Regions from separate parts of the Streptomyces sp. IBSBF 3136 genome, predicted to be linked through region 3. Evidence: riboswitches for the same ligand, from Rfam matches in the RefSeq annotation. Region 3 holds a riboswitch; each other region holds the start of a gene.

Region 1 (9,566 bases), on a different contig from region 3:
CGGATACGGGCAACTGGCGCTCTCCGTCGGCGCGCTCGCCGTCCTCGGCCTGTCCGGCTACCTCGGTGGCAAGCTCGCCTACCGCTACGGCGTCCGTGTGGCGGAGGAGGCCGTCCAGGCCGAGGGATACCGCACGGCGCCCGGTCGCTGAGGGCGCCCGACCTCCGAAATCCCGTACCCCGCAACCCTGGAGGACGACATGGACGTCGCCGCTCTCGCCGCCTGGGTGGTCACCGCCCTCGGCGGATTCGTGCTCCTGGCCCGCTGGATCTCCCGCGGCGGCCTGCGGCAGCAGCGGACCGGGACGACCCGCTTCCCGGCTCCGCTCGTCTTCGGGCACTTCCTGCTCGCGGCGGCCGGGCTGGTCGTGTGGATCGTCTACCTCGCCGCTGACCGGTCGGCCCTGGCCTGGACGTCCTTCGGCGTCCTCGTCGCCGTCGCCCTGCTCGGCTTCGCGATGTTCGCCCGCTGGGTGCCGGTGTACCGCACCGCCACCCCCGCCGGCGGAGAGGAGACCACCCCGGCGGAACGGCACCTGCCGGTCCCCGTGGTGGCCGCCCACGGCCTGCTGGGCGCCGCGACCCTGGTACTCGTCCTGCTGGCAGCGCTGGGCGTGGGCGGCAGCTGAGGCGGACCGGGGCGGTGGCCGCCGCTCATGCCGAGTGGCCGCCGACCGCCGACCGCCGTACGCGCTCGCTCAGTGGTCGTGCTGCCGGTCGAGGGGCCTGCCGGGAGTCAGGTTCCAGCGGCCCGCGCGGCCGCTGAACTCGACCGCGTGCAACGGCGGTACGTCGATCCGCCAGAAGGCCGCCTCGGGTGCTCCCAGCGCCCGGACGGTCACCGCTCGTACGACGTCCGGTTCGACCACCGCGACGGTACGGCCGGACAACCGCGCCGCCTCCGCCATCCAGGCCGCGATCCGCTCGCACAACCCCCGCACCGACTCCCCGCCGTGCGGTGCCGCCGCAGGGTCGGACAGCCACCCGGCCACCGCCTCCGGCTCGGCGGCGCTCACCTCGGCGAGTGTCCGGCCCCGCCAGCGGCCCACGTCGAGACCGGCCAGCTCGGGCGCGTCCTCCGCGTCGAGACCGAGCGCCGAGGCGGTCTGCCGGCAGCGCGCACCCGGAGCCGCCAGCGCACGCGCGGCCCGCGGGAGCACCCCCGCGGCGGAACGGGCCCGGGCCGCGCCGCCGTCCTCCAGAGGGCACCCGTCGTCGAAGCGGGCCTCGCGCAGCGCCGCGCTCATCGCTGGTGAGATCAAGATCACTCGGCTGGTCACGTGCTCACTTTCGCGGTCGACGGCCCTGCAACCACAGGGAATCGGAAGGCGAGGACGCCCGGGGAGCGCCTGCGAGCCCCCCGTGCGCTCTTGGCCGTGCCTCCGCTTCGCGGTACCTTCTGGGCGAAATAGATGACGGAACGCGGAAGCCGGTGGGAATCCGGCACGGTCGCGCCACTGTATGCCTCGCCCACGCCGCTCGCGGTGCGGGCCGGGCAAGTCAGACCCGCCCCCGTTGTCCTGTGCACCACCGAGACGGGACGCGAGTTCCCCAGGAGGTTCTGCCATGGCGCAGTCCGTCGCCCAGCCGACCACAGTCCCCACCGCCACCCCCGCCAAGCTGCCGATCGGCGCGATCGCCCCCTGGGCGGTCTTCTTCGGCATCCTGATGCTCGTCCTGCTCTACTTCGTCGGCGCCGAGCAGGGCGCCACCTCGGTGATGTCCGGCACGGACGTCCACGAGTGGGTGCACGACGCCCGCCACCTGCTCGGCTTCCCCTGCCACTGACGGCACCCGGACCAGGTCCGTCCATGAACTCGGCAACTGTCCGAAATCTGCTGGTGCGTGGCATGCTCGCGGGACTCGCCGCGGGCCTGCTCGCCCTCGTCGTCGCCTACTTCCTCGGTGAGCCGCGTGTCGACTCGGCCATCGCCTACGAAGAGGCGCACTCCCACGAACACGGCATGGAAGTCGTGAGCCGCACGATGCAGTCCACCGGTGGCCTGGCCACCGGCGTCCTCGTCTACGGGGTCGCGTTCGGCGGCATCGCCGCCCTCGCGTTCTGCTTCGCGCTGGGCCGCATCGGCCGCTTCGGGCCGCGCGCGAGCGCGCTGCTCCTGGCCGCGGCCGGCCTGCTCACGGTCTATGTCGTGCCGTTCCTGAAGTACCCGGCCAACCCGCCCTCCGTGGGCGACCCCGACACCATCGGCGAGCGCACCACCCTGTACTTCCTCATGATGCTGCTCAGCGTGCTGCTGGCGATCGCCACCGTGATGCTCGGCAAGCGTCTCGCACCGCGCCTGGGCAACTGGAACGCGACGCTGGCCGCGGGGGCGTTCTTCGTCCTGGCGGCCGGGTTGGCGTACGCGTTCCTGCCGACCGTCAACGAGGTCCCGAAGGACTTCTCGGCCACCCTGCTCTGGCAGTTCCGGCTGGCGGCCCTGACCATCCAGCTGACCTTGTGGACGGCCTTCGGGCTCGTCTTCGGGCCGCTGGCCGAGCGGGTACTCGTCCCGAGGACCGCCCGGCAGGCGAGCTCGCGCCCGTCCGCGGGCACCGAGGCGGGAGCGACACCGGTTCCCCGCTGAGGGCGCCGTACGGCCTGGCCCCGACCACCGAAGCGGTCGGGGCCGGGCCGTGTGCTCAGTCGCCGCCGACGCGTTCGGTGATCGTCTGCCGGTAGTGCGGGCACTGGGTGAAGTCGTCGTGGTCGCACCGCAGTGCGCACTCGATGAGTTCGAGGGACGCCTGGGCCGCGGCGATCCGCTGCCGCAGGGCTTCCGCCTCCCGCTTCAGTACCGCGTGCCGGGCTTCCGGGTCACCGGTGGAGGTCAGGGAGCGGATGGTCTCGAGCGGCAGACCGGCTTCCTTGGCCCTCAGGATCACGGCGACCCGGGTGACGTCGGCGGCCGTGAAGCGCCGCCGCCCCGCCTGGTCACGGGCCGGTGCCAGCAGTCCTCTCGCCTCCCAGTGCCGCAGGACGTGTGTGGCCAGGGCGTAGCGGCCGGCGAGACCCCCGATGCTCAGGTCGTCTTCGGCGTCGGTTGACTTCATGCCGACATTAAGTCGCAGTCCGGCGGTCATGACCAGTCAACCAGGAAAGCAGGCGCGAGACACGGACAAACTCCGTTGTCCGTCCTACGACTTGCTCGAGTCGTCGGCGACCGCGCCGAGCAGCCTTCGGTCGTCTCGGAGACGAGTGACCGGTACCCCTAGCGGGTATGGGGTATGGTCTTCGGGGGCGCCCGCCTCTTTGGGAGACCGCAGGGAACGGAGGACGCGCGACCATGCGCGGCAGCACACCCGCACGCCAGCCGGGCATCACCCGGCTCTGGGCCGTGTGCGCGCTCCTGTTCGGTCTCTTCCTCATGCACGGAGCCCCCGCGACCGCGGCGGGCGGCTGTCACGGCGCCATGGGCATGGCTGTCACGGCCGACGTGAGTCACACCGTTCCGGCCATGTCCGAGCGGACGACGCCGCCGCGGCCGGACGCCGCCCGGCCCCAGGCCGCCGGGCCCGGCGCGAGTCACAGCGGGACGCTGTGCGTCGCCGTTCCCGCCCCGGGCGGCATCCCGGTGCCCCTGGCGCCCCTCGTCGGCGTGATCGCGCTCGCGGCGCTCGCGGCCCGGGGCCTGCGCTGGGCGTGGGACCCCGACGGGACCCGGCGGCGCGGCCCACCGAGTGGGCGCCGTCTCCTGCTCCAGGTGTGCGTCGCGAGGACGTGAGCGGACCGCACCGGAACCCGCCGCCGGCGGGTCTTCCGGACGCACGGTCCTGCCCACATCGCGCACCCCGCGTGGTGCGCCACCCGGAGGGAACCTCGAACAACGATGATCGCTTCCACCCGACCCACCCCACGCAAGCGGGCCCTCACGGCGGCAGGTGCCGCGGCCGCCCTGACGCTCGCCCTGGCAGCGTGCGGCTCGTCCGCGGACTCGTCCCACGACTCGTCCATGCCCGGCATGCACCACGGCGGCAGCGCGTCGCCGACCACCCCTGCCGGTCACGGCTCCTCCATGAGCGGCATGCCCGGCATGGGGCGGTCCGTCACCGGCGACGGACTGACCGACAGCGTCGAGGGCTACCGCTTCACCAGCCCCGACGCCACCCTGAAGGCCGGCAGGGCGGCTCCGTACCGGTTCACGATCACGGGCCCGGACGGCAAGGCCGTCACCCGCTTCGCCCCCGAGCAGACCAAGCGCATGCACTTCTACGCCGTCCGCTCCGACCTGACGGGCTTCCAGCACCTCCATCCCACGATGGCCCCCGACGGCACGTGGACGGCCGAGCCGGCCGCCCTGGCCCCGGGCTCCTGGCGCATGTTCGCCTCCTTCACCCCCGGCGGTGGAAGCGGCGAGGGCGAGGACTTCGTCCTCAGCCGGACCGTCACCGTCCCCGGCGAGGCCACCTCGGCCGCGCTGCCCCCGGCGGCGCACTCGACCCGGGTCGACGGCTACACCGTCACCGTGTCCGGCGAGCCCATGGCCGGCATGCCCCACCCGCTGGCCGTGCGCATCACCAAGGACGGCAAGCCCGTCACCGATCTCCAGCCCTACCTGGACACCTACGCCCACCTGACCGCCTTCCACCGGGGCGACGCGGCCTTCGCCCACCTCCACCCCACCACCACCGCCCACGGCGACCACGGGGGCCCGGGGTTGTCCTTCCACGCGGACCTGCCCACGGCCGGCGACTGGCGCCTCTTCCTCCAGTTCCGCACCGGCGGCAAGCTGCACACCGCGGCCCTGACCCTGCGGGTCGGCTGACCGGAACCTCCTGACGGCGACCCCCGGCACGAACCACCGGTTGCTCGGAAATCACTGGACGTACCAGTACATTTCCGAGCACCGCTTCGAGTGGTTCGAGAGGTCACCGGCAGACGGGGGCGAAGGATGAGCACGGACGGCCGGGTCGCGGTGACACCCGGGATCGCGCGTCTGCACGCGTCGCCCGGGCTCGCCGGGCCCGGCCGGCTCGGGCTGGTGACCAACCACACCGGTGTGCTGCCCGACCTGCGTCCCGCCGCGCCCGCGCTGCTCGACGCCGGTGCGCGCCTGGTCGCCCTGTTCGGTCCCGAGCACGGGCTGCACGGGTCGGCCCAGGCCGGCGCGAGCGAGGCGGCCCAGCCTGACCCCGGCACCGGCCTGCCCGTCCTCGACACCTACCGGTGCGGCGGCGAAGTCCTCGACAAACTGCTGATCGACAGCGGCGTCGACGCCCTGGTGTACGACCTCCAGGACATCGGGGCCAGGTTTTACACCTACGTGTGGACCATGTTCGACCTGATGGTCTCGGCGGCCCGTACGGGCGTACGGTTCGTGGTCGCCGACCGGCCGAACCCGCTCGGCGGACTCGTCAGCGAGGGCCCGCAGCTCGACCCGGCCCTGGCCAGCTTTGTCGGACGCGCCCCTATCCCCGTCCGGCACGGCCTCACCTGCGGTGAACTCGCCCGCCACCTCAACACCTCCGCCGTGCCCGAAGCGGCGGGCGGCCCCGTCGACCTGACGGTGATCGAGGCCACCGGCTGGCGGCGGGCCATGGACGCGGCGGCCACCGGCCTGCCCTGGGTCGCGCCCTCACCCAACATCCCTACGCCCGCCACCGCCGCCGTCTACCCCGGCACCTGCCTGTTCGAGGGCACGAACCTCTCGGAGGGCCGCGGCACCACCCAGCCCTTCGAGACCGTCGGGGCGCCCTACCTCGACTCTCGGTTCGCCCCGGCGCTCGCCGAGCTGGCACTGCCCGGAGTGCGCTTCCGCGATCTGTGGTTCGTACCGGCCTTCCACAAGTACGCCGGACGGCCGCTGCGCGGAGTCCAGTTGCACATCACCGACCGCCGGACCTTCGCCCCGGTGCGCACCGCCGTCGCGATGCTCGCCACGCTGCGGCGGCTCTACCCGGACGACTTCGCCTGGCACACCACGGACGGCGGCGCGGAGGGTACCGGCCACCGGCACTTCATCGACCTGCTCTGGGGGTCGGACCGGCTGCGGCGCACCGTCGACGCGGGCGACGACCCGCTGCCGCTGTGCGATCCGCCGGCGCCGCCCGCTCGGTGGGCCGGCGAAGCCGCCCTGCTCTACGCCTGAGACCTCCTGCCCGCCGCGCGACCCGCCGCTCAACGGATGTATGGAGGGACGACCCCGCCGATGACCGATCCCGCTTCCACGGCAGCAGCTCGGCCCACCGGTCCCGCTGCCGCCGTAGCACCTGGGCCGGTGGCCGGTCCCGCTTCCACGGCAGCACCTGGGCCGGTGGCCGGTCCCGCTTCCACGGCAGCGTCCGGGCCTGTGGCCGGTCCCGCTGCCGCCGCGGCACCTGGGCCTGTGGCCGGTCCCGCTGCCGCCGTAGCACCTGGGTCTGTGGCCGGTCCCGCTTCCACGGCAGCACCCGGGCCCGTGGCCGGTCCCGCTGGCGCCTCGACACCCTGGCCCGTGGCCGATCCCGCTGCCGCCGCAGCACCCGGGCCGGTGACCGGTCCCGCTTCCACGGCACCTTCCGGGCCCGTGGCCGGTCCCGCTGCCGCCGCGGCATCCGGGCCTGTGGCCGGTCCCGCTTCCACGGCACCACCCCGGCCCGTGGCCGATCCCGCTTCTACCCGAGCCCTCCGGATCGCGATCCGTGGTTTCCGGCCGGGCGACGGGACGCGGCTGGTGGAGACCTGGCGCCGGAGCGCGCCGGCCGACCCTGTCACCCCGGAACGCTTCCGCTCCCTGGTGCTCCTCGACGCCAACTTCGATCCGGAGGGCCTCCGGGTCGCCCTCGACGGTGACCGGGTCGTCGGCGCGGCGTACGCGGTGCGCAGACTGACCCCGATGACCGGCACCGACCTGGAGCCGGAGCAGGGCTGGATCCCGTTCTTCTTCGTCGACCCCGCCGCCCGCGGACACGGCCTCGGCCGCCGCCTGCTGACCGACGCCCTCGACTGGCTGCACGGCCACGGCCGCACCCGGGTGGACTTCGCCTCGTACACCCCGCACTACCTCCTCCCCGGGCTGGACGCCGAGACCTATCCGGAAGCCGGGAAGCTCCTGGACTCCCTGGGCTTCCGCGTCCTGTACGAGGCGGCCGCCATGGACCGGAGCCTGGTCGGCTACCGCCTCCCGGAGGACGTCGTCCGCCGTATGGCCGAACTGACCGCCCGGGGGCACCGGTTCGCCACCCCCACCGACGACGACCTGGTGCCGCTCCTCGCCCTCGCCGGGAACCACTTCACCCCGGACTGGGCGCGCGCCGTCCGCGCGTGCCTGGCCGCGGGCACCCCGCTCGACCGGATCGCGGCCGCCTGGGACCCCGCCGGCCGCCTGGTCGGGTGGGCGATGCACGGCGCGTACGACTCGCTGGACGAGCGGTTCGGGCCGTTCGGCGTGCTGGAGGAGATGCGCGGCACCGGACTCGGGAAGGTCCTGCTGCACCTGGTGCTGGAACGGATGCGGGCGCGCGGCTGCCACAGCGCCTGGTTCCTGTGGACCGGCGAGCGGTCCCCGGCGGCCCACCTGTACCGCGCGACCGGCTTCACCACCACCCGGGTCTTCCGCGTACTGCGCCGCGAGGCCGCGGGATGACGCCGGCCCGGCGCGCCGGCGGCCTGGGCCGCCGTCGCTTCGCGCTCGCCCTGCCCTCGGCGCTGCTCGCCTCCGCGTGCGCCGCGCCCCACCGGGGCACCGGGCGACCCGGCGACCCGATCGTCCTCACCCTGCTCTCCCACTACGCGAGCGGCGAACTCAAGGACGCCCTCCAGGGCCCGGTCGACGAGTGGAACGCCACCCACGACCGGGTCAAGGTGCGCACCAAGGCGGTCGAGTTCTCCGACCTGCTGACCACGTTCATGGTCCGGCAGGCCGCCGGCCAGGGCGCCGACATCCTCCACCCGTACTGCCTGTGGAACGGCCAGCTCGTGCAGGCGGGTGTCCTGCGGCCGGCCCCGCCCGAGCACGCCGAGGAGATCCGGCGCGGATACGGCGCGGCCGCGGTCGGCGCCGCCTCGGTCGGCGGCAGGGTCTACGGCTACCCGACCGAGGTGCAGACGTACGCCCTCTACTACAACAAGCGACTGCTGCGCGAGGCGGGCGTCGACGGACCCCCGCGCACGTGGCGGGAACTGGAGGAGGCGGCCCACCGCACCGCGCGGCGGGACCGGTACGGCAACACACTGGTCCAGGGGTTCGGTCTTTCGACCTACGACGACTCCACCACCGTCGGCCAGACGCTCGCCCTGCTCAACGCGGCGGGCGGCCGCTTCGTCTCCGCCGACGGCAGACGCACCACCATCGACTCACCGGCCGGCCGGGCCGTGTTCGACCTGGAGCACCGGCTCGTCGCCGAGGGCGCCAGCGCACCCGGCGTCAACGTCTACAAGGCGTTCCCGTCCGGGCAGGTGGCCATGGTGGTCAGCGCCGGCTGGTGGACCGGGAGCTTGAAGCCCCTGATGGGCGCGGGCTACCGCGAGGTCGGCGTCGCGCCGGTGCCCGTCCCCGAGGCGTCCGATCCGCGCGCCACGCTCTCCACCGGCTTCATGCTGGGCGTCAACACGGCCAGCCGACATCCGCGTGAGGCTTGGGAGTTCCTGCGCTGGCTCAACACCGACCGAGTTCCGGTGCGCACCGCCGCGAGAGGTGCGACCGCCACCCGGATGAGCGCGCTCCAGGTGTCGGTCGGCTCCCTGACCGGCCGCGCGGGCGACATGCGGACGCTGCTGAGCGCGGGCGGCGGCGATCCCAACCTGCGTCCCTTCCTCGACGCGCTCGCGTACTCGGTGCCGGAACCGAACATGCCGGGCGCGCAGCAGGCCAAGTCACTGCTGCGCAAGAACATCGAGGCGCTGTGGACCGGCCAGCGGTCGGTCGACGAGGCCCTGCGCACCACCCGCCGTCAGGTCGACCAGGAGGTGGCCCGGTCATGGTGAACGTCCTGACGCCGGAGACGACCGAGCGTGCGGCGCGCGGCCGACCCGTCCCCGAGCCCGCTGTCGCGGGCCGGGGTCGGGCCCGGCGCCGCCAGACCGTCGTCGCCTACCTCTTCCTCGCGCCCACGCTGCTGTTCTTCGCCGTCTTCCTGATCCTGCCGCTCGGCTTCGCGCTGCTGCTCTCGATGTCCCGCTGGGCCGGGTTCGACCTCGCCGGGATCGACCCGGTCGGCCCGGACAACTTCACCGGTCTCCTCGCGGAAGGATCGACGTTCCTGACGCCGATCCTCACCAACACCCTGCTGTTCGCGCTCGGCACCGTGGCCCTCGCGCTCACGGGCTCCGTGGCCGTCGCCACCTGCATCGACCGGCTCCGCTTCCAGGGGCTGTGGCGCACCCTGTACTTCCTGCCGATCGTCACCACCGTCGTCGCCGTCGGCAACGTGTGGAAGTACATGTACGAGCCGGGCGGCCTGGTCAACGGCGTCCTGAACGCCGTCGGGCTGGGCTCGGTGGCGTTCCTCCAGGACCCGGACACCGCGCTGCCCGCGGTCGTGGTCGTCCAGGCCTGGGCCTCCGTCGGCTCGGCGATCCTGGTCCTCACCGCGGGACTGAAGTCCATTCCCGAGTCGTACTACGAGGCCGCCGCACTCGACGGCGCC
Region 2 (9,566 bases), on a different contig from region 3:
ATCCACTCCAACTGGGCGGTGCGGTCGTAGGCCTGGTCGAGGCCGGCGCCGTAGGTGATCGTGCCGTGGTTGCGCAGCAGGCAGCCGGAGCGGCCGTCGAGGGCCCGGAGCATGTTCTGTGCCAGTTCGTCGGTGCCGTAGGTCGCGTAGGGCGCGACGCGGACGACGCCGCCCAGGGCGCCGGCCATGTAGTGGACCGGAGGCAGCTCGGTCACGAGGGTGGAGACGGCCGTGGCGTGCACGGCGTGGGTGTGGACGACGGCGCGGGCGTCGGTGGTGCGGTAGACGGCCAGGTGCATGGGCAGTTCGCTGGTCGGCACGAGGGTGCCGACGACCTGCCGTCCGGCGAGGTCGACGCCGGTGATGTCGGCGGCGGTCAGCCGGTCGTACGGCACACCGGACGGCGTGACGAGCACGAGGTCGCCGACGCGCGCCGAGACGTTGCCCGAGGTGCCGACGACCAGTCCGTCGGCGACGGTCCGGCGGGCCGTCGCGACCAGCGCCTCCCACGCGTCCGCCGCCTCGCCGTACGCCACGGCAGCCCCGGCAGCACCCTCATCGCCCCCGTCCGCCCCATGGATGCCGTCCGTCCCGTGCGCGCCCCGCCGCTGTTCCGCCATGCCGCGATCCTGCCAGCCGGCCCGGCGGGGGCGGCCCGCGCGCCCCTTTCCGGCCGGAAGTCGTGCCCCCGAACGGGTGGACATGGGGTGAACCGTCGGGAGTCGGCCCGGTTCCCGAACACCGGTCATTCAATGATCTGACCTGATCGCCCGAACGACGGTCCACCGCCACTCCAGGGGGACGCATGGCCCGTGACCGCACACCCTCCCGTTCCCGCCGTCGCGCCGGTGCCCTCGCCGCCGCCACCGCCGCGCTGACCCTCGCGGGCGCCCAGGCCGCCTCCGCCGTGGCCGCCGGGTCGCCCGCCACCTCCCTGGGGCTGCCGATGGGGCACGACGTCTCGTCGCACCAGAAGCACGTCGACTGGCCGGCCGCACGCTCGGAGGGCGCCCGGTTCACCTACGTCAAGGCGACCGAGTCCACCACCTACCGCAACCCCTACTTCCACCGGCAGTACGCCGGCGCCCGCCGGGCGGGCCTGATCCGCGGCGCGTACCACTTCGCGCGCCCGGACCGCTCCTCGGGCGCCACGCAGGCGTCGTACTTCGTGCGGCACGGCGGCGACTGGCGTGCGGACGGCTGGACGCTGCCGCCCGCGCTCGACATCGAGTACAACCCGTACAACCGGAAGCACCGCTGCTACGGGCTGGGGTGGAAGCGGATGGTCCGCTGGATCCGGTCCTTCAGCGACGAGGTGGCGCGCGAGACCGGCCGCCGGCCGGTCATCTACACCACCGCCGACTGGTGGGACGCGTGCACCGGTGACACGCGCGCCTTCGCCGCCGACCACGCACTGTGGATCGCCCGTCACGGCACGTCGGACCCCGGATCGCTGCCCGGCGGATGGACGGACTGGACCTTCTGGCAGTACGGCGTCCGGGGCGGCCTGCCGGGTGACCAGAATCTCTTTCACGGGCCGCCGGGCATGCTGCGGGCCTTCGCGCGCGGCTGGTAGCCAAGGGGCGGTTGGGGCGTCGGGGCGAACGTCATCCGGAACCTCTCCCACGGACACCGCCACGCCCGCCTCAGTTCACCTTCCGTTCACCCAGATTGCCTACGGTCCAACAGCCAACGACCTCGAACGATTGCCTGGGTAAATGGAAAGCTTCTCGCTGATCCTCGCGATTGTGGTGGTAACCGCACTCGCGTTCGATTTCACGAACGGTTTCCACGACACCGCCAACGCGATGGCCACGACCATCTCGACCGGCGCGCTCAAGCCCAAGGTCGCGGTGGCCATGTCCGCCGCGCTCAACCTTGTAGGCGCCTTCCTCTCGGTGGAGGTCGCCAACACGATCTCCAAAGGTCTCGTCGACGAGACCGGCATCCGTCCCGAGGTCATCTTCGCCGCCCTGGTCGGCGCGATCCTCTGGAACCTGCTGACCTGGCTGGTGGGACTGCCCTCCAGTTCCTCGCACGCCCTGATGGGCGGCCTGATCGGCGCCACCGTCGCCTCCGCCGGCCTCGGCGCGGTCCACGGTGACGTCCTGGTCACCAAGGTGCTGCTGCCGGCGGTCGCCGCCCCGGTGGTGGCGGGTCTGGCGGCCATGCTCTCCACCCGCTTCTCCTACGCCCTCGGCGACAAGGCGGACGGCGAGGCCACCCGCAAGGGTTACCGCGCCGGCCAGATCGCCTCCGCCGGCCTGGTCTCCCTCGCGCACGGCACCAACGACGCGCAGAAGACCATGGGCATCATCACCCTGGCACTGATCGCGGGCGGTGCCGTCTCGCCGGGCTCCAACCCTCCCACCTGGGTGATCCTCTCCGCGGGCCTGGCCATCGCGCTCGGCACCTACATCGGCGGCTGGCGCATCATCCGCACCATGGGCACCGGCCTGACCGACCTGGAGCCGCGTCAGGGCTTCGCCGCCCAGACCAGCGCGGCCACCGCCATCCTGGCCTCCTCGCACCTCGGCTTCTCCCTCTCCACCACCCACGTGGTCTCCGGCTCGGTCATGGGCACGGGCCTGGGCCGCAAGGGCGGTGTGGTCCGCTGGTCCACCGCGACGCGCATGCTCATCGCCTGGGTGCTCACCCTCCCGGCCGCCGCGCTGGTCGGCGCGCTCGCCGAGTACGTCACGGACCTCGGCGACTGGGGCACCGCGATCGTCGCCGTCTTCCTGGTCGCCGCCAGCGCCGCGATCTGGAAGTACTCCCGGCGCGAGGTCGTGGACCACACCAGCGTCGTCGCCGACACGGCCGAGGAGCCGCCCGGCGTGGTGACCACCGCGATCGCCATGGTGACCCCGCCGCCCACCGGCACCGTCACCGAGGACCTCACGGCCACGATCCCGGCCCCGGTCCCGACCGAGCCCGTGACCCCGGCGGTCCCGCCGGCCGCAACGGTCTGACCCCGAGCACCCGGTACTGAAGGAAGCAACCCATGAAGATCGACTGGGCGGCCATCGGCTCCGTCTTCGGCGTCAGCCTCGCGTTCGCGGTGGGCCTGGTGGCCCTGTTCACCCTCGGCATCAACGGCCTGGCCCGGCGCGAGAAGGCCACCGCGCAGGGCGGCTCGGCGGCGCTCGCCGCCACCGGCGCGTACGTCTGCTTCGCGGCGTGCGCGGCCGCGGTGGCCTACGGCATCTACCTGATCGTCGTCAAGCCCTGACGCACCGTTCGAAAGGCCCCCCGCCGGAACTCTCCGGCGGGGGGCCTTTCGGCTGCCCTGCCCTTGCCGGTGTGGGCCTCAGCACACTCTCCCCGCGCAGGTCAAAGGCAAGTTGACGGCCCTTCCGGGCGCGTGGTGGACTGCCCAGGCCAAGTACGGCGGCAGAAGAGGAAGCCGGTGCGAATCCGGCGCGGTCCCGCCACTGTCACCGGGGAGGTCATCCCCGGGAGCCAGGAACTCTCACCGCCGGTCTCGTCGAACCAGGGCGCGGACACCCTGAGTGAGGACATATCGCCATGCGCGGCTGCCGACCGACGTTCACCCACCGGACCCCGCCTGCCCTGACGACCGGCTGACCCGATGGGTGCCGATCGCCGTTACGCGTACGGCGCCGCCGCCGGCCTCCTCGGCGACCTGCTCCTCGGCGATCCGCGCCGGGGCCATCCGGTCGCCGCGTTCGGGCGGGCCGCCGGGGCCGTGGAACGGGTGCTGTGGCGCGACCACCGCGGGTGGGGCGCGCTGCACACCGGCGTGTGCGCCGGAGCCGCTGTCGCGCTCGGAACGCTCGCCGAACGCGCCGTACACCGCTCCCCCGCCGCCGGCGTCGCGCTGACCGCGGCCGCCACCTGGGCCGTCGTCGGGGGCACTTCGCTCGCCCGGGAGGCCCGGGCCGTCGGCCACGCCCTGGAGTCCGGTGACCTGCCGGCCGCCCGCGCGCGGCTGCCGCACCTGTGCGGCCGCGACCCGCAGGCGCTGGACGCCGACGGGATCGCCCGGGCCGTGGTCGAGTCGGTCGCCGAGAACACCTCCGACGCCGTCGTCGGCGCCCTGGTGTGGGGTGCCGTGGCCGGGGTGCCCGGGCTGCTCGGCTTCCGGGCCGTCAACACCCTGGACGCGATGGTGGGTCACAGGTCCCCCCGCCACCTGCGCTTCGGCTGGGCCTCCGCCCGCCTCGACGACGTCGCCGGCTGGCCGGGCGCGCGGCTGACCGCCGTGCTCGCCGCCGCGGCCGGTCCCGACCCCCGCGGCGCCCTGCGGGCCTGGAAGGCCGACGCCCATCGGCACCCGAGCCCCAACGCCGGTCCGGTGGAGGCGTCCTTCGCGGGCGCCCTGGGGCTGCGCCTCGGCGGGACGCTGTCCTACGGCGGCCGGGTGGAGCACCGGCCCGTGCTGAACGGGGGGTCCGGGCGGGCCGTCCGGGTCACCGACATCGACCGGGCCGTACGGCTCTCCCGCCGGGTCGGCCTGCTCGCGCTCGGCGTCACCGTCGCCGCGCGCCTCCTCGTGAAGGGACGTGGCAAGTGAACGGTGGTCTCCTCGTCGCCGGCACCACCTCCGACGCCGGCAAGAGCGTCGTGACGGCCGGTATCTGCCGCTGGCTGGTGCGCCAGGGCGTGAAGGTGGCGCCGTTCAAGGCGCAGAACATGTCCCTGAACTCGTTCGTGACGCGCGAGGGCGCGGAGATCGGGCGGGCGCAGGCCATGCAGGCCCAGGCCTGCCGGATCGAGCCGACCGCGCAGATGAACCCCGTGCTGCTGAAGCCGGGCGGCGAACAGAGCAGCCAAGTGGTGCTGCTGGGCAGGCCGGTGGGCGAGCTGAGCGCCCGCGGCTACCACGGCGGGCGCCAACAGCGGCTGCTGGGCACGGTGCTGGACTGTCTGGCCGAGTTGCGGGGCACGTATGACGCGGTGATCTGTGAGGGGGCGGGAAGCCCGGCCGAGATCAATCTGCGGCGCACCGACATCGTCAACATGGGCATCGCACGGGGCGCCGGGCTGCCCGTGCTGGTGGTGGGCGACATCGACCGCGGGGGCGTCTTCGCCTCCTTCTTCGGCACCGTCGCCCTGCTCTCCCCGGCGGACCAGGAACTGGTCGCCGGGTTCCTGGTGAACAAGTTCCGGGGCGACGTCGGCCTGCTGGAGCCGGGCCTCGACATGCTCCGGGACCTCACCGGACGGCGGACGTACGGCGTGCTGCCCTTCCGGCACGGGCTCGGCATCGACGAGGAGGACGGACTGCGGGTGTCGCTGCGCGGCACCGTCCGGGAGTCCACCGTCGCTCCCCCGGTCGGCGAGGACGTGCTGCGCGTCGCCGTGTGCGCGATCCCGCTCATGTCCAACTTCACCGACGTGGACGCGCTGGCCGCCGAACCGGGCGTCGTGGTGCGGTTCGTGGACCGGCCCGAGGAACTCGCCGACGCCGACCTGGTGGTGGTCCCGGGCACCCGCGGGACCGTGCGGGCCCTCGCGTGGCTGCGGGAGCGCGGCCTCGCCGACGCGCTGCGCGCACGGGCCGCCGAGGGACGGCCGACCCTCGGCATCTGCGGCGGCTTCCAGATCCTCGGCGAGCACATCGAGGACGAGGTCGAGTCGCGGGCCGGAGAGGTCCCCGGGCTCGGACTGCTGCCGGTGCGGGTGCGGTTCGCCCGGGAGAAGACCCTGACCCGGCCCACCGGCGAGGCCCTGGGCGAACGGGTCGAGGGCTACGAGATCCACCACGGGGTGGCCGAGGTCCTGGGCGGGGACGCCTTCCTGGACGGCTGCCGGGTCGGAGCGACCTGGGGCACGCACTGGCACGGCTCGCTGGAGTCGGACGGCTTCCGGCGGGCCTTCCTGCGCGAGGTCGCGGCCGCCGCGGGGCGCCGCTTCGTGCCGGCCCCCGACACCTCGTTCGCCGCGCTGCGCGAGGAGCAGCTCGACCGGCTCGGCGACCTGATCGAACAGCACGCGGACACGGACGCGCTGTGGCGGCTCATCGAGTCGGGCGCGCCGCAAGGACTGCCTTTCATTCCACCGGGAGCGCCCGCATGAGCACTGTGTTGTTGTTGTCGACCGCCGACACGGACCTGCTGGCGGCCCGGGCCTCCGGCGCGGACTACCGCATCGGCAACCCGACCCGCGTCGACGTGGCCGGGGAGCTGCCCCGGCTGCTCGACGGCGCCGACCTCGCCGTCGTCCGGCTGCTGGGCGGCAAGCGGGCGTGGGAGGACGGGCTGGCCGCCCTGAAGGCGTCCGGTGTGCCGACCGTGCTGCTGGGCGGCGAGAGCGTGCCGGACGCCGAGCTGATGGCCGAGTCGTCGGTCCCGGCCGGTGTGGTGGCGGAGGCGCTGCGGTACCTGGTCGAGGGCGGTCCCGCGAACCTGGCCGAGCTGGCGCGGTTCCTCTCCGACACCGTGCTGCTGACCGGCGAGGGGTTCGAGGAGCCGCAGGACATGCCGGAGTACGGCGTGCACGGGACGTACGAGCTGCGCGAGGGCCGGCCCACCGTGGGCGTGCTGTTCTACCGCGCGCACGAACTGAGCGGCAACACCGGCTTCGTGGACACCCTGTGCGCCGCGATCGAGGCGAAGGGCGCCAACGCCCTGCCCGTGTACTGCGGTTCGCTGCGCGGCGCGGACGGCGGGCTGTACGAGCTGCTGGCGAAGACCGACGCGCTGGTGGCCACGGTGCTCGCGGCCGGCGGCACGCACGCCTCGCAGGCGTCCGCGGGCGGTGACGAGGAGTCCTGGGACATCGGGGCGCTCGCCGACCTGGACGTCCCCGTGCTGCAGGGGCTGTGCCTGACCTCCTCCCGCGCCGCCTGGGAGGCGTCCGACGCCGCCCTCTCCCCGATGGACGCGGCGATGCAGGTCGCGATCCCCGAGTTCGACGGCCGCCTGATCACCGTGCCGTTCTCCTTCAAGGAGCAGGGCCCGGACGAGGTCCCGGTGTACGTCGCCGACCCCGAGCGGGCCGCCCGGGTGGCCGGGATCGCCCTGCGGCACGCCCGGCTGAAGCACCGGCCGAACGCCGAGAAGCGGATCGCGCTGGTCTTCACGGCGTACCCGACCAAGCATTCACGGGTCGGCAACGCGGTGGGCCTCGACACGCCCGCGTCGGCGGTGCGGGTCCTGGACGCCCTGCGGGACGCGGGCTACGGCCTCACCGAATACCCCGACAACGGCGACGAGTTGATTCATCGGCTGATCGAGGCCGGCGGTCACGACGTCGAGTGGCTGACGGAGGAGCAGCTGGCCGCGGCGCCCGCCCGGGTCCCGCTGGCCGACTACCGGGCGTGGTTCGAGACGCTGGACCCCGAACTGCGGGACGCCATGACCGAGGCGTGGGGCGAACCGCCGGGCAGCCTGTACGTGGACGGCGACGACATCGTGCTGGCCGCCCTGCGGTTCGGGAACGTCGTCGTGATGATCCAGCCGCCGCGCGGCTTCGGCGAGAACCCGATCGCGATCTACCACGACCCGGACATGCCGCCCTCGCACCACTACATGGCGGCCTACCGCTGGCTCGACCGGAGCTTCGGCGCGGACGCCGTGGTCCACATGGGCAAGCACGGCACCATGGAGTGGCTGCCGGGCAAGGGCCTCGGCCTGAGCGGCGGCTGCGCGCCGGACGCGGTCCTCGGCGAACTGCCGCTGATCTACCCGTTCATCGTCAACGACCCCGGCGAGGGCACCCAGGCCAAGCGGCGCGGGCACGCCACCGTCGTGGACCACCTCGTCCCGCCGATGGCCCGCGCCGACACCTACGGCGACCTGGCCAAGCTGGAGCAGCTCCTCGACGAGTACGCGCTCGTCTCCGACCTGGACCCGGCGAAGGCCCCGGCCGTCCGCGCGCAGATCTGGACGCTGGTCAAGGCGGCCGAGCTGCACCACGACCTGCATGTGGACGAGCAGCCGGACGACGAGGCGTTCGACGAGTTCGTCATGCACATCGACGGCTACCTGTGCGAGATCAAGGACGTGCAGATCCGCGACGGCCTGCACATCCTGGGCGGCGGTCCGGTCGGCGAGCCGCGGGTGAACCTGGTCCTGGCGGTGCTGCGGGCCGCGCAGGTGTGGGGCGGGCAGGCGAACGCCCTGCCGGGTCTGCGGGCCTCGGTGGCCGCGCACTTCGGGCTGGTGGAGAAGGAGCTGCTGGCCGAGCCCGGCGCCCCGGTGAAGGTGCCGGTGGAGCTGACCGACCTGGTGGACGGTCCGGCCCGCACCGCCTCCGACGCGATCGACCTGCTGGAGCAGTTGTGCCGGCGGGCGGCGGAAGCCATGGAGGCCCGGGCCTGGGACCGTGCGGTCGTCCCCGCCGTGCTGCGCGGCGTGCTGGGCGCCGAACTGCCCGAGGCGGTGGCCGTGCTGGAGTTCGCCTGCGCCGAGGTCGTGCCGCGCCTGGCCCGCACCACCGACGAGATCGGGCACATCCTGCATGCCCTAAACGGCGGTTACGTCCCGGCGGGCCCGTCCGGATCGCCGACCCGGGGTCTGGTCAACGTCCTGCCGACCGGCCGGAACTTCTACTCGGTCGACCCCAAGGCGATCCCGTCGCGGCTGAGCTGGGAGGTCGGGCAGTCGCTCGCCGACTCGCTCGTCGCCCGCTACCTCCAGGACTCCGGCGACTACCCGCGCTCGGTGGGCCTGACCGTGTGGGGCACGTCCGCGATGCGCACCCAGGGCGACGACATCGCCGAGATCCTGGCCCTGCTGGGCTGCCGTCCGGTGTGGGACGAGGCGTCCCGCCGGGTGACCGGCTTCGAGGTGATCCCCCTGGCGGAGCTGGGCCGGCCGCGCATCGACGTCACGGTCCGCATCTCCGGCTTCTTCCGGGACGCGTTCCCGCACGTGGTCGGGCTGATCGACGACGCGGTGCGCGCGGTGGCCGAGCTGGACGAGCCGGCCGACCGGAACTTCGTGAAGGCGCACGCCGACGAGGACACCGCCGGGCACGGCGACCGGCGCCGCGCCACGGCCCGTGTCTTCGGCTCCAAGCCGGGCGCGTACGGCGCCGGTCTGCTGCCGCTGATCGACGCCCGCAACTGGCGCTCCGACGCCGATCTCGCCGAGGTGTACGCGGTGTGGGGCGGCTACGCGTACGGCCGCGGGCTCGACGGGCGGGCGGCGCGCGGCGACATGGAGACGGCGTTCCGGCGGATCGCGGTCGCCGCGAAGAACGTCGACACCCGCGAGCACGACCTGGTCGACGCCGACGACTACTTCCAGTACCACGGCGGCATGGTCGCCATGGTCCGGCACCTGACCGGCGCCAACCCCGAGGCGTACGTGGGCGACAGCGCCGTACCGGACCAGGTGAGGACCCGCACGCTGGGCGAGGAGACGCACCGGGTGTTCCGGGCCCGGGTGGTCAACCCGCGCTGGATGGCGGCGATGCGCCGGCACGGCTACAAGGGCGCCTTCGAGATGGCGGCGACCGTGGACTACCTGTTCGGCTACGACGCCACGGCGGGCGTGGTCGACGACTGGATGTACGAGAAGCTCAGCGCGGAGTACGTCTTCGACCCGGAGAACCGTGACTTCATGAAGCAGTCCAACCCGTGGGCGCTGCGCGGG
Region 3 (9,566 bases):
CCGGCCACCTTGCCCGGCGAGATCTCGGCGACCATCGCGAGCACCCGGTCGGCGATGTCGTCGAACTCCACCCGCTCGTCCAGGTTCTGAGAAAGCGTCTCATGGACGATGGCGATCGAGCCCACCCGTCGCACCGCCTCCTCCAGTGCCTCCCGGCCGCGCTCGGAACCGATGCGGCGGGCCTGCAGCCGCAGCAGGGCGGCGACCGTCTGGAGGTTGTTCTTCACCCGGTGGTGGATCTCCCGGATGGTGGCGTCCTTGGTGATCAACTCCCGTTCGCGGCGCCGGAGTTCGGTGACGTCCCGGCACAGCACCAGCGAGCCGATGCGGGTTCCCTTGGGCTTGAGCGGGATGGCCCGGAACTGGATGACCCCCTCGTTGGTCTCGATCTCGAACTCGCGCGGCGCCCAGCCGCTGGCCACCTTGGCGAGCGCCTCGTCCACCGGACCCCGGGTCGGGGCCAGTTCGGCGGTCGTCTGCCCGAGGTGCTGGCCGACCAGGTCGGCGGCGAGCCCCAGGCGGTGGTAGGCGGAGAGGGCGTTCGGGGAGGCGTACTGGACGACTCCGTCCGCGTCCAGCCGGATCAGTCCGTCGCCGACGCGCGGCGAGGCGTCCATGTCGACCTGCTGGTCGGGGAAGGGGAAGGAACCGGCGGCGATCATCTGCGCGAGGTCCGAGGCGCTCTGGAGGTAGGTCAGCTCCAGGCGGCTCGGCGTGCGGACGGTCAGCAGGTTGGTGTTGCGGGCGATGACACCGAGGACACGGCCCTCACGGCGCACCGGGATCGACTCGACCCGTACGGGGACCTCTTCGCGCCATTCAGGGTCGCCCTCGCGCACGATCCGGCCCTCGTCCAGCGCCGCGTCCAGCATGGGGCGCCGGCCGCGCGGCACCAGGTGCCCGACCATGTCGTCCTGGTACGAGGTCGGCCCGGTGTTCGGCCGCATCTGGGCGATGGAGACGTACCGGGCGCCGTCCAGCGTCGGGACCCACAGGACCAGGTCGGCGAAGGAGAGGTCGGAGAGCAGCTGCCACTCCGAGACCAGCAGGTGGAGCCACTCGAGGTCGGAGTCGTCGAGGGCCGTGTGCTGGCGTACGAGTTCGTTCATGGAGGGCACCTTGTGAGCGTACCCGGGCCCGCGAGTGGCCGAAAAACACCCGCGGGCCGCGGCGCCTGAGAGGGACCCTCAACCCTCCCGGCACCGCAGCCCGGAGCATCATCGGCCGTGGGGTGTGCGGTCCCGGTCGGCCGAAGGTCGAGGAGCCGGGGCAGTCAGGGCAGAGAGCACCGGTTCCTCGGTCCGTCCTCCTGTGCGGGGAAGACGGAAGCTTTTCAGTTTTCCCTACGATGTCCCTCGGTGCATTGTGGACTAGACCACGATGGCGTGTCCATGCACGCGAGGGCAGGGCTCGTGGCACAGCCACTGGCACGCGATGCCACGAAGCCTAGCCCGCCCGGGTCAGCAGCGGGGCCAGATGGTCAGGGCAATTTCGGCGAGCGACTCCAGTTCCGCCCGGCTCGCGCCGTCCCGGGCCTGCTGGGACATGCCCTGCATCAGTGCTCCGGTGTGCCGGGCCAGGGCCCCGGCATCGGTGCCGGCCGGCAGCCGCGCGGCGGCCATGTCGGCCCTGATCCGCGCCTCCACGGCGGCGATGTCCGCGCGCCGCCGCTCCCGCAGCAGCCGTCCGACCTCGGGTGTGGAGGTGTTGGCGGCCGCGTGGGCCACCAGGCAGCCCCGGGGACGGGCCGGGTCGGTGTAGCGGGCGGCGGCCTCGCGCAGCATCCGCGCCACCGCGGCCCGCGCGGTCGGCTCCTCGGCGAGGGCGCGGGCGGGGAAAGCGCCGTGGGTGCCGGTGTAGACCCGGACGACCTCCTCGAACAGGGTCCGTTTGTCGCCGAAGGCGGCGTACAGGCTCGGGGTGCCGATGCCCATGATCCGGGTGAGGTCCGAGACCGAGGTCGCCTCGTAGCCGTGCTCCCAGAACGCCGTGAGCGCCCTCTCCAGTGCGGTGGCCCGGTCGAAGGAGCGCGGTCTGCCACGCGACCGTGCCGCCGTGACCTGCGCTTTCGTCTCCACTGCCGGCCGTTCCGCGTCCTGCGCGTGCACCATGGAGCGGATTTTATAGCGACCCCTAGAGAAAGGGGAACGGCGTGGTGCGGCCCTGCCGATCCTGTTAGATTGGTCTAAACCACATAGCTCCTCATGGCTCCTTCAGAACGGCAGGCCCAGCGTGGAAGTTGTCATCGTTCCGGACGCCGCGGCGGGCGGCGAGCTGATCGCCGAGGCCATGGCCCAGCTCCTGCGGCGCAAGCCCGACGCGCTGCTCGGGGTGGCCACCGGCTCCACCCCGCTGCCCATCTACCAGGCGCTGACCGCCAAGGTGCGCTCCGGCGCCGTGGACACCGCGCGGGCGCGCATCGCCCAGCTCGACGAGTACGTGGGGCTGCCCGCCGAGCACCCCGAGTCCTACCGCTCAGTGCTGCGCCGGGAGGTGCTGGAGCCGCTCGGGATCGGCATGGACGCCTTCATGGGACCGGACGGCACGGCCGATGACGTGCAGGCGGCGTGCGAGGCGTACGACAGGGCGCTCGCCGGGGCCGGCGGGGTCGACCTCCAACTGCTCGGGATCGGGACCGACGGGCACATCGGCTTCAACGAACCGTGCTCCTCGCTCGCCTCGCGCACCCGGATCAAGACCCTGACCGAGCAGACCCGGGTCGACAACGCCCGCTTCTTCGACGGCGACATCGAGCAGGTGCCGCACCACGTGATCACCCAGGGCATCGGCACCATCCTGGAGGCCCGGCACCTGGTGCTGCTCGCGACGGGCGAGGGCAAGGCGGACGCGGTCGCCGCGACCGTCGAGGGACCGGTGGCGGCCGTCTGCCCGGCCTCCGCGCTCCAGCTGCACCCGCACGCCACGGTGGTCGTCGACGAGGCCGCCGCCTCCAAGCTCAAGCTGGCCCACTACTTCCGGCACACCTACGCGAACAAGCCGGACTGGCAGGGGATCTAGGCCGGGGACGAGCCGGGCGCCCCGCGGGAACGACCCCCGCTATGGACTAGACCAACACCGGGCCCCCGGGTATATAGAGGAGGTCACGGACCGTGCGGATGGATCCCTGACACACGAAGCCGTGCCACGATGTGAGCCGTGGCCGATGGGATGTCGGTCGCTTTCGGCATCAGGAGCCGGGAAGGCAGAGCATGAGCACCGACGTCGGCAGTGCGGAGAACGAGGCCGGGGCGACGGTCCGTACCGCGCGCGTGCCCAAGTACTACCGCTTGAAGAAGCACCTGCTCGACATGACGGAGACGCAGGCGCCCGGCACGCCGGTCCCGCCCGAGCGCACGCTCGCGGCCGAGTTCGACACCTCCCGCACCACCGTCCGCCAGGCCCTCCAGGAACTCGTCGTCGAGGGCAGGCTCGAACGCATCCAGGGCAAGGGCACCTTCGTCGCCAAGCCGAAGGTCTCGCAGGCGCTGCAGCTCACCTCGTACACCGAGGACATGCGCGCCCAGGGCCTCGAGCCCACCTCCCAGCTGCTGGACATCGGGTACATCACGGCCGACGACCGGCTCGCCGAGCTGCTCGACATAACGGCGGGCGGCCGCGTGCTGCGCATCGAGCGCCTGCGCATGGCCAACGCCGAGCCGATGGCCATCGAGACCACCCACCTCTCGGCCAAGCGCTTCCCGGCGCTCAGGCGCTCGCTGGTGAAGTACACCTCGCTGTACACGGCCCTGGCCGAGGTCTACGACGTCCACCTCGCCGAGGCCGAGGAGACCATCGAGACCTCGCTGGCCACCCCGCGCGAGGCCGGCCTGCTCGGCACCGACGTGGGCCTGCCGATGCTCATGCTCTCGCGCCACTCGCTGGACCGCGAGGGCAAGCCGGTGGAGTGGGTGCGGTCGGTGTACCGCGGCGACCGGTACAAGTTCGTGGCCCGTCTGAAGCGCCCGGTGGAGTGACCCGGTCAACCCGGTGAACCGGTCCGCGGCCCGGCCGGGCCGGCGTCTTCACACGTCAACCGCGAAATCGGCATGCCGATATGCGGACGGGGTCTTCCGCTCCCGCGACACCGTCACCTAGATTGCCTGCGCATTACACAGGTTGATCAGCGAGGGGACGGAGCCGTGGCATGTCCGAAACGCCTGAAGTGAGACCACCGGTGGTGACACCGGTCCGCGTGACCATCGCTCTGTGTCTAGTCGCGCCCTTCGTGGCGATGCTGTGGGTCGGCTCGTACGCCGAGACGGACCCCGCGTTCATCGGGATCCCGTTCTTCTACTGGTACCAGATGCTGTGGGTGCTGATCTCGACCGCGCTCACCGTGCTCGCCCACCGGCTGTGGCAGCGTGACCAGCGCGACCGCCGGACGCGGGACGGGGGTGCGGCGAAGTGAAGGACGGCGTCAACGGCGTCGCGCTCGGCGTCTTCATCTTCTTCTTCCTGGCCGTCACGGTCCTGGGCTTCCTGGCCGCGCGCTGGCGCAGGGCCGACAACGAGCACTCCCTGGACGAATGGGGCCTGGGCGGCAGGTCGTTCGGCACCTGGGTCACCTGGTTCCTGCTCGGCGGCGATCTGTACACCGCGTACACCTTCGTCGCCGTACCGGCCGCGATCTACGCGGCGGGCGCGGCCGGCTTCTTCGCGGTGCCGTACACGATCCTGGTCTACCCGCTGATCTTCACGTTCCTGCCCCGCCTGTGGTCGGTCTCGCACCGCCACGGCTACGTGACGACGTCGGACTTCGTGCGCGGCCGCTTCGGCTCCAAGGGCCTGTCGCTGGCCGTGGCGCTCACCGGCATCCTCGCGACGATGCCGTACATCGCGCTCCAGCTCGTCGGCATCCAGGCGGTGCTGGACGTGATGGGCGTCGGCGGCGGCGAGAACACCAACTGGTTCGTGAAGGACCTGCCGCTGCTCATCGCCTTCGGCGTGCTGGCCGCGTACACCTACTCGTCGGGCCTGCGCGCGCCCGCGCTGATCGCGTTCGTGAAGGACGCGCTGATCTACATCGTCATCGCGGTGGCGATCATCTACATCCCGATCAAGCTGGGCGGGTTCGACGACGTCTTCGCCAAGGCGGCCGACGCGTTCAGCCAGGTCAACCCGGCCACGGGCAAGCCGCGTGGCGCGCTCGTCCCGCCGGAGGCCGGCCAGTGGACCTACGCCACCCTGGCGCTCGGCTCGGCCCTGGCACTGTTCATGTACCCGCACTCGATCACCGCGACCCTGTCGTCCAGGAGCCGTGAGGTGATCCGCCGCAACACCACGATCCTGCCGCTGTACTCGCTGATGCTGGGCCTGCTCGCGCTGCTCGGCTTCATGGCGATCGCGGCCGGGGTCAAGGTCACCAACGGGCAGCTGGCGATCCCGCAGCTGTTCGAGGACATGTTCCCGGACTGGTTCGCGGGCGTGGCCTTCGCGGCGATCGGCATCGGCGCCCTGGTGCCTGCGGCCATCATGTCCATCGCGGCGGCCAACCTGTTCACGCGCAACATCTACAAGGACTTCATCAAGCCCGACGCGACGCCCAAGCAGGAGGCCCAGGTCTCCAAGGTCGTGTCGCTGCTGGTGAAGGTGGGCGCGCTGGTCTTCGTCCTGACGATGGACAAGACGGTGGCCATCAACTTCCAGCTGCTGGGCGGCATCTGGATCCTGCAGACCTTCCCGGCCCTGGTGGGCGGTCTGTTCACCCGCTGGTTCCACCGCTGGGCGCTGCTCGCCGGCTGGGCGGTCGGCATGGTCTACGGCACGCTCGCCGCCTACGGCGTGGCCTCCCCGACCCAGAAGCACTTCGGCGGCTCCGCGAAGGAGATCCCGGGCATCGGGGAGATCGGCTACATCGGTCTCACGGCGTTCGTCCTCAACGTGGTGGTCACGGTGGTCCTCACGTTCGTCCTCAAGGCCGTGAAGGCCCCCGAGGGCCTCGACGAGACCCGGCCGGAGGACTACACGGCGGACGCGGGCGACGCGGGGGTCCAGGTGGAGCTCCCGCCGGCCACGGCGGGCGCCGGTCACTGACCCGACGACGCACCTGGAGCGGGGGGGCCCCCCCCGCGGGGCGGCCCCCCCCCCGCCCCGCCCCCCCCCCCCCGCCCCCCCGCCCCCCCCCCCCCCCCCCCCCCCCCCCCCCCCCCCCCCCCCCCCCCCCGCGTCCGGCCCCCGGCCGCTCTCCCGAGGGCACCGCTCGTCACTCTGGCGGTCCGGGAGTTGACCCACTGGAGCCGCCGCACCGCGCGACAGACACAACATCTGGGGGTGACACGACAGCCCGGCACTAGATGTATGCTCATGCTCGCTGTAGCCGCAGGGGAATCCGGTGCGAATCCGGAACTGTCCCGCAACGGTGTACTTGCGTGTATCCGCACGCCTGTCCAGTCCGAGGACCTGCTGTCAGCACGCGCCCGGCCGTCCGGTCCGGGTGCCTCCAGACGTCCGGGCCTCGTGGAGTGGGCCGGTGGACGCGACGCCGTGCGCGCTCGTGCCGTCGCCGCCCGCTGCCCTCCCCCTCCACCAGGCCCCCGTGCCGAGCGAGGGAGAGCCCCACGTGACCATCGCGCCCGCCGATCCGGCTTCGGTCAGCGACCCGAGGACCGACGGTCCCGGTGCCGCGCTGCTGCGGACACTGACCGAGCTGACCGCCGACCTCCCCGACGCCGACCCCGGCCGAGTGGCCGCGGCCGCGCTGCGCGGCCGGTCCGCCCGGGCCGACGAGGCTGAGCTGCGCGAGCTGGCCACGGAGGCGGCCGCCGGTCTCATCTCCGAGGACCCCGCCTACTCCCGGCTGGCCGCCCGGCTGCTGACCGTCTCGGTCCGCGCCGAGGCCGCCTCACAGGGCGTCACCTCCTTCACCGGGTCCGTCGCCGTGGGCCACCGAGAGGGGCTGATCGCCGACCGCACCGCGGAGTTCGTACGACTGCACGCCGAGCGCCTCGACGCGCTGGTCGACCCGGCGGCCGACGACCGCTTCGGCTACTTCGGCCTGCGCACCCTGCACAGCCGCTACCTGCTCCGGCACCCCCTCACCCGCAAGGTGATCGAGACCCCCCAGCACTTCATGCTGCGGGTGGCGTCGGGCCTCGCCGAGGACGACACCGTCCGCTCCCTGGACGAGGTCGCCGCGCTCTACCGGCTGATGAGCCGCCTCGACTACCTGCCCTCCTCCCCCACGCTGTTCAACTCCGGTACGCGGCACCCGCAGATGTCGTCCTGCTACCTGCTCGACTCGCCGCTGGACGAGCTGGACTCCATCTACGACCGCTACCACCAGGTGGCCCGGCTCTCGAAGCACGCCGGCGGCATCGGCCTGTCGTACTCCCGCATCCGCAGCCGCGGTTCGCTGATCCGCGGCACCAACGGGCACTCCAACGGCATCGTGCCGTTCCTGAAGACCCTGGACGCCTCGGTGGCCGCCGTGAACCAGGGCGGCCGGCGCAAGGGCGCGGCCGCGGTGTACCTGGAGACCTGGCACTCCGACATCGAGGAGTTCCTGGAGCTGCGCGACAACACCGGTGAGGACGCGCGCCGTACGCACAACCTGAACCTCGCGCACTGGGTCCCGGACGAGTTCATGCGCCGGGTCAACGCCGACGAGCAGTGGTCGCTGTTCTCCCCGGCGGACGTGCCCGAGCTGGTGGACCTGTGGGGCGCGGAGTTCGACGCGGCCTACCGCAAGGCGGAGGCGGACGGGCTCGCCCGCCGCACGATCCCGGCCCGCGACCTGTACGGCCGCATGATGCGCACACTCGCGCAGACCGGCAACGGCTGGATGACCTTCAAGGACGCCGCCAACCGCACCGCCAACCAGACGGCGACCGCGGGCCACGTGGTGCACTCCTCCAACCTCTGCACCGAGATCCTCGAGGTCACGGACGACGGGGAGACGGCGGTCTGCAACCTGGGTTCGGTCAACCTCGGCGCCTTCGTGGCGGACGGCGACCTCGACTGGGAGCGCCTGGACGCCACGGTCCGCACCGCCGTCACCTTCCTGGACCGCGTCGTCGACATCAACTTCTACCCGACCGAGCAGGCGGGCCGCTCCAACGCCAAGTGGCGTCCGGTGGGCCTGGGCGCCATGGGCCTCCAGGACGTCTTCTTCAAGCTGCGCCTGCCCTTCGACTCCGCGGAGGCCAGGGCCCTGTCCACGCGGATCGCCGAGCGGATCATGCTGGCCGCGTACGAGGCCTCCGCCGACCTGGCCGAGCGCAACGGTCCGCTGCCGGCCTGGGAGAAGACCCGCACCGCCCGCGGCGTCCTGCACCCGGACCACTACGACGTGGAGCTGACCTGGCCCGAGCGCTGGGCGGCGCTGCGCGAGCGGATCGCCTCCGTGGGCATGCGCAACTCGCTGCTCCTGGCGATCGCGCCCACCGCGACCATCGCCTCCATCGCGGGTGTGTACGAGTGCATCGAGCCGCAGGTGTCCAACCTGTTCAAGCGCGAGACGCTGTCCGGGGAGTTCCTCCAGGTCAACTCCTACCTGGTGCGGGAGCTGAAGGAGCTGGGCGTGTGGGACGCCCGGACCCGGGAGGCGCTGCGCGACTCCAACGGCTCGGTGCAGGAGTTCGCCTGGATCCCGGCCGACGTACGGGCGCTGTACCGCACGGCGTGGGAGATCCCGCAGCGCGGCCTGATCGACATGGCCGCCGCCCGCACCCCGTTCCTGGACCAGGCGCAGTCGCTGAACCTGTTCCTGGAGACGCCGACCATCGGCAAGCTCTCCTCGATGTACGCGTACGCCTGGAAGTCGGGCCTGAAGACGACGTACTACCTGCGCTCCCGCCCGGCGACCCGGATCGCCCGGGCCGCCCAGGCCCAGGCGCAGGTCACGACCCCCATCCCCGTCCAGCAGGCCGCCGACCCCGACGCGGTCGCCTGCTCCCTTGAGAACCCCGAGTCCTGCGAGGCCTGCCAGTGATGACCCCCCGTAACCAGAACCTGCTCGACCCGGGCTTCGAACTGACCCTGCGTCCGATGCGCTACCCGGACTTCTACGAGCGCTACCGCGACGCCATCAAGAACACCTGGACCGTGGAGGAGGTCGACCTCCACTCGGACGTGGCCGACCTCGCGAAGCTGTCCCCGAAGGAGCAGCACCTCATCGGCCGCCTGGTGGCCTTCTTCGCGACGGGCGACTCGATCGTCGCGAACAACCTGGTGCTGACGCTGTACAAGCACATCAACTCCCCCGAGGCACGGCTCTACCTGAGCCGGCAGCTGTTCGAGGAGGCCGTGCACGTCCAGTTCTACCTGACGCTCCTGGACACCTACCTGCCCGACCCGGACGACCGGACGGCGGCCTTCGCGGCGGTGGAGAACATCCCCTCCATCCGTGAGAAGGCGGAGTTCTGCTTCAGGTGGATCAACGAGGTCGAGAAGCTGGAGCGCCTGGAGTCCCGGGCGGACCGCCGGCGCTTCCTGCTGAACCTGATCTGCTTCGCCGCGTGCATCGAGGGCCTGTTCTTCTACGGCGCCTTCGCGTACGTCTACTGGTTCCGCAGCCGGGGCCTGCTGCACGGCCTGGCCACCGGCACCAACTGGGTGTTCCGCGACGA

The links. A riboswitch is a leader RNA that binds a small molecule or an ion and turns the genes downstream of it on or off. The one in region 3 is predicted to bind cobalamin.
Region 1: it holds a riboswitch for cobalamin, as region 3 does, so the genes downstream of both, V7E45_RS04350 (CbtB domain-containing protein) here and V7E45_RS30175 (ribonucleoside-diphosphate reductase subunit alpha) in region 3, are expected to answer to the same signal.
Region 2: it holds a riboswitch for cobalamin, as region 3 does, so the genes downstream of both, V7E45_RS06965 (cobalamin biosynthesis protein) here and V7E45_RS30175 (ribonucleoside-diphosphate reductase subunit alpha) in region 3, are expected to answer to the same signal.

Annotation. Positions count from the first base shown of each region.
Region 1 is NZ_JAJSZC010000012.1:2,654-12,219, forward strand. Features, by position in the region: gene V7E45_RS04335 (DUF2231 domain-containing protein) at 1-151, shown strand, start outside; gene V7E45_RS04340 (hypothetical protein) at 200-628, shown strand; gene V7E45_RS04345 (histidine phosphatase family protein) at 698-1,279, opposite strand; cobalamin riboswitch at 1,384-1,527, shown strand; gene V7E45_RS04350 (CbtB domain-containing protein) at 1,566-1,787, shown strand; gene V7E45_RS04355 (CbtA family protein) at 1,811-2,587, shown strand; gene V7E45_RS04360 (MerR family transcriptional regulator) at 2,643-3,053, opposite strand; gene V7E45_RS04365 (DUF6153 family protein) at 3,287-3,724, shown strand; gene V7E45_RS04370 (hypothetical protein) at 3,830-4,765, shown strand; gene V7E45_RS04375 (exo-beta-N-acetylmuramidase NamZ family protein) at 4,892-6,088, shown strand; gene V7E45_RS04380 (GNAT family N-acetyltransferase) at 6,653-7,564, shown strand; gene V7E45_RS04385 (ABC transporter substrate-binding protein) at 7,561-8,904, shown strand; gene V7E45_RS04390 (carbohydrate ABC transporter permease) at 8,898-9,566, shown strand, end outside.
Region 2 is NZ_JAJSZC010000020.1:21,676-31,241, reverse strand. Features, by position in the region: gene V7E45_RS06985 (class II aldolase/adducin family protein) at 1-620, opposite strand, end outside; gene V7E45_RS06980 (GH25 family lysozyme) at 806-1,576, shown strand; gene V7E45_RS06975 (inorganic phosphate transporter) at 1,719-2,972, shown strand; gene V7E45_RS06970 (hypothetical protein) at 3,005-3,232, shown strand; cobalamin riboswitch at 3,352-3,491, shown strand; gene V7E45_RS06965 (cobalamin biosynthesis protein) at 3,593-4,537, shown strand; gene V7E45_RS06960 (cobyric acid synthase) at 4,534-6,042, shown strand; gene cobN (cobaltochelatase subunit CobN) at 6,039-9,566, shown strand, end outside.
Region 3 is NZ_JAJSZC010000183.1:6,544-16,109, forward strand. Features, by position in the region: gene V7E45_RS30145 (sensor histidine kinase) at 1-1,109, opposite strand, end outside; gene V7E45_RS30150 (TetR/AcrR family transcriptional regulator) at 1,461-2,111, opposite strand; gene nagB (glucosamine-6-phosphate deaminase) at 2,233-3,018, shown strand; gene V7E45_RS30160 (GntR family transcriptional regulator) at 3,210-3,974, shown strand; gene V7E45_RS30165 (DUF3311 domain-containing protein) at 4,145-4,408, shown strand; gene mctP (monocarboxylate uptake permease MctP) at 4,405-6,033, shown strand; cobalamin riboswitch at 6,294-6,421, shown strand; gene V7E45_RS30175 (ribonucleoside-diphosphate reductase subunit alpha) at 6,560-8,929, shown strand; gene V7E45_RS30180 (ribonucleotide-diphosphate reductase subunit beta) at 8,929-9,566, shown strand, end outside.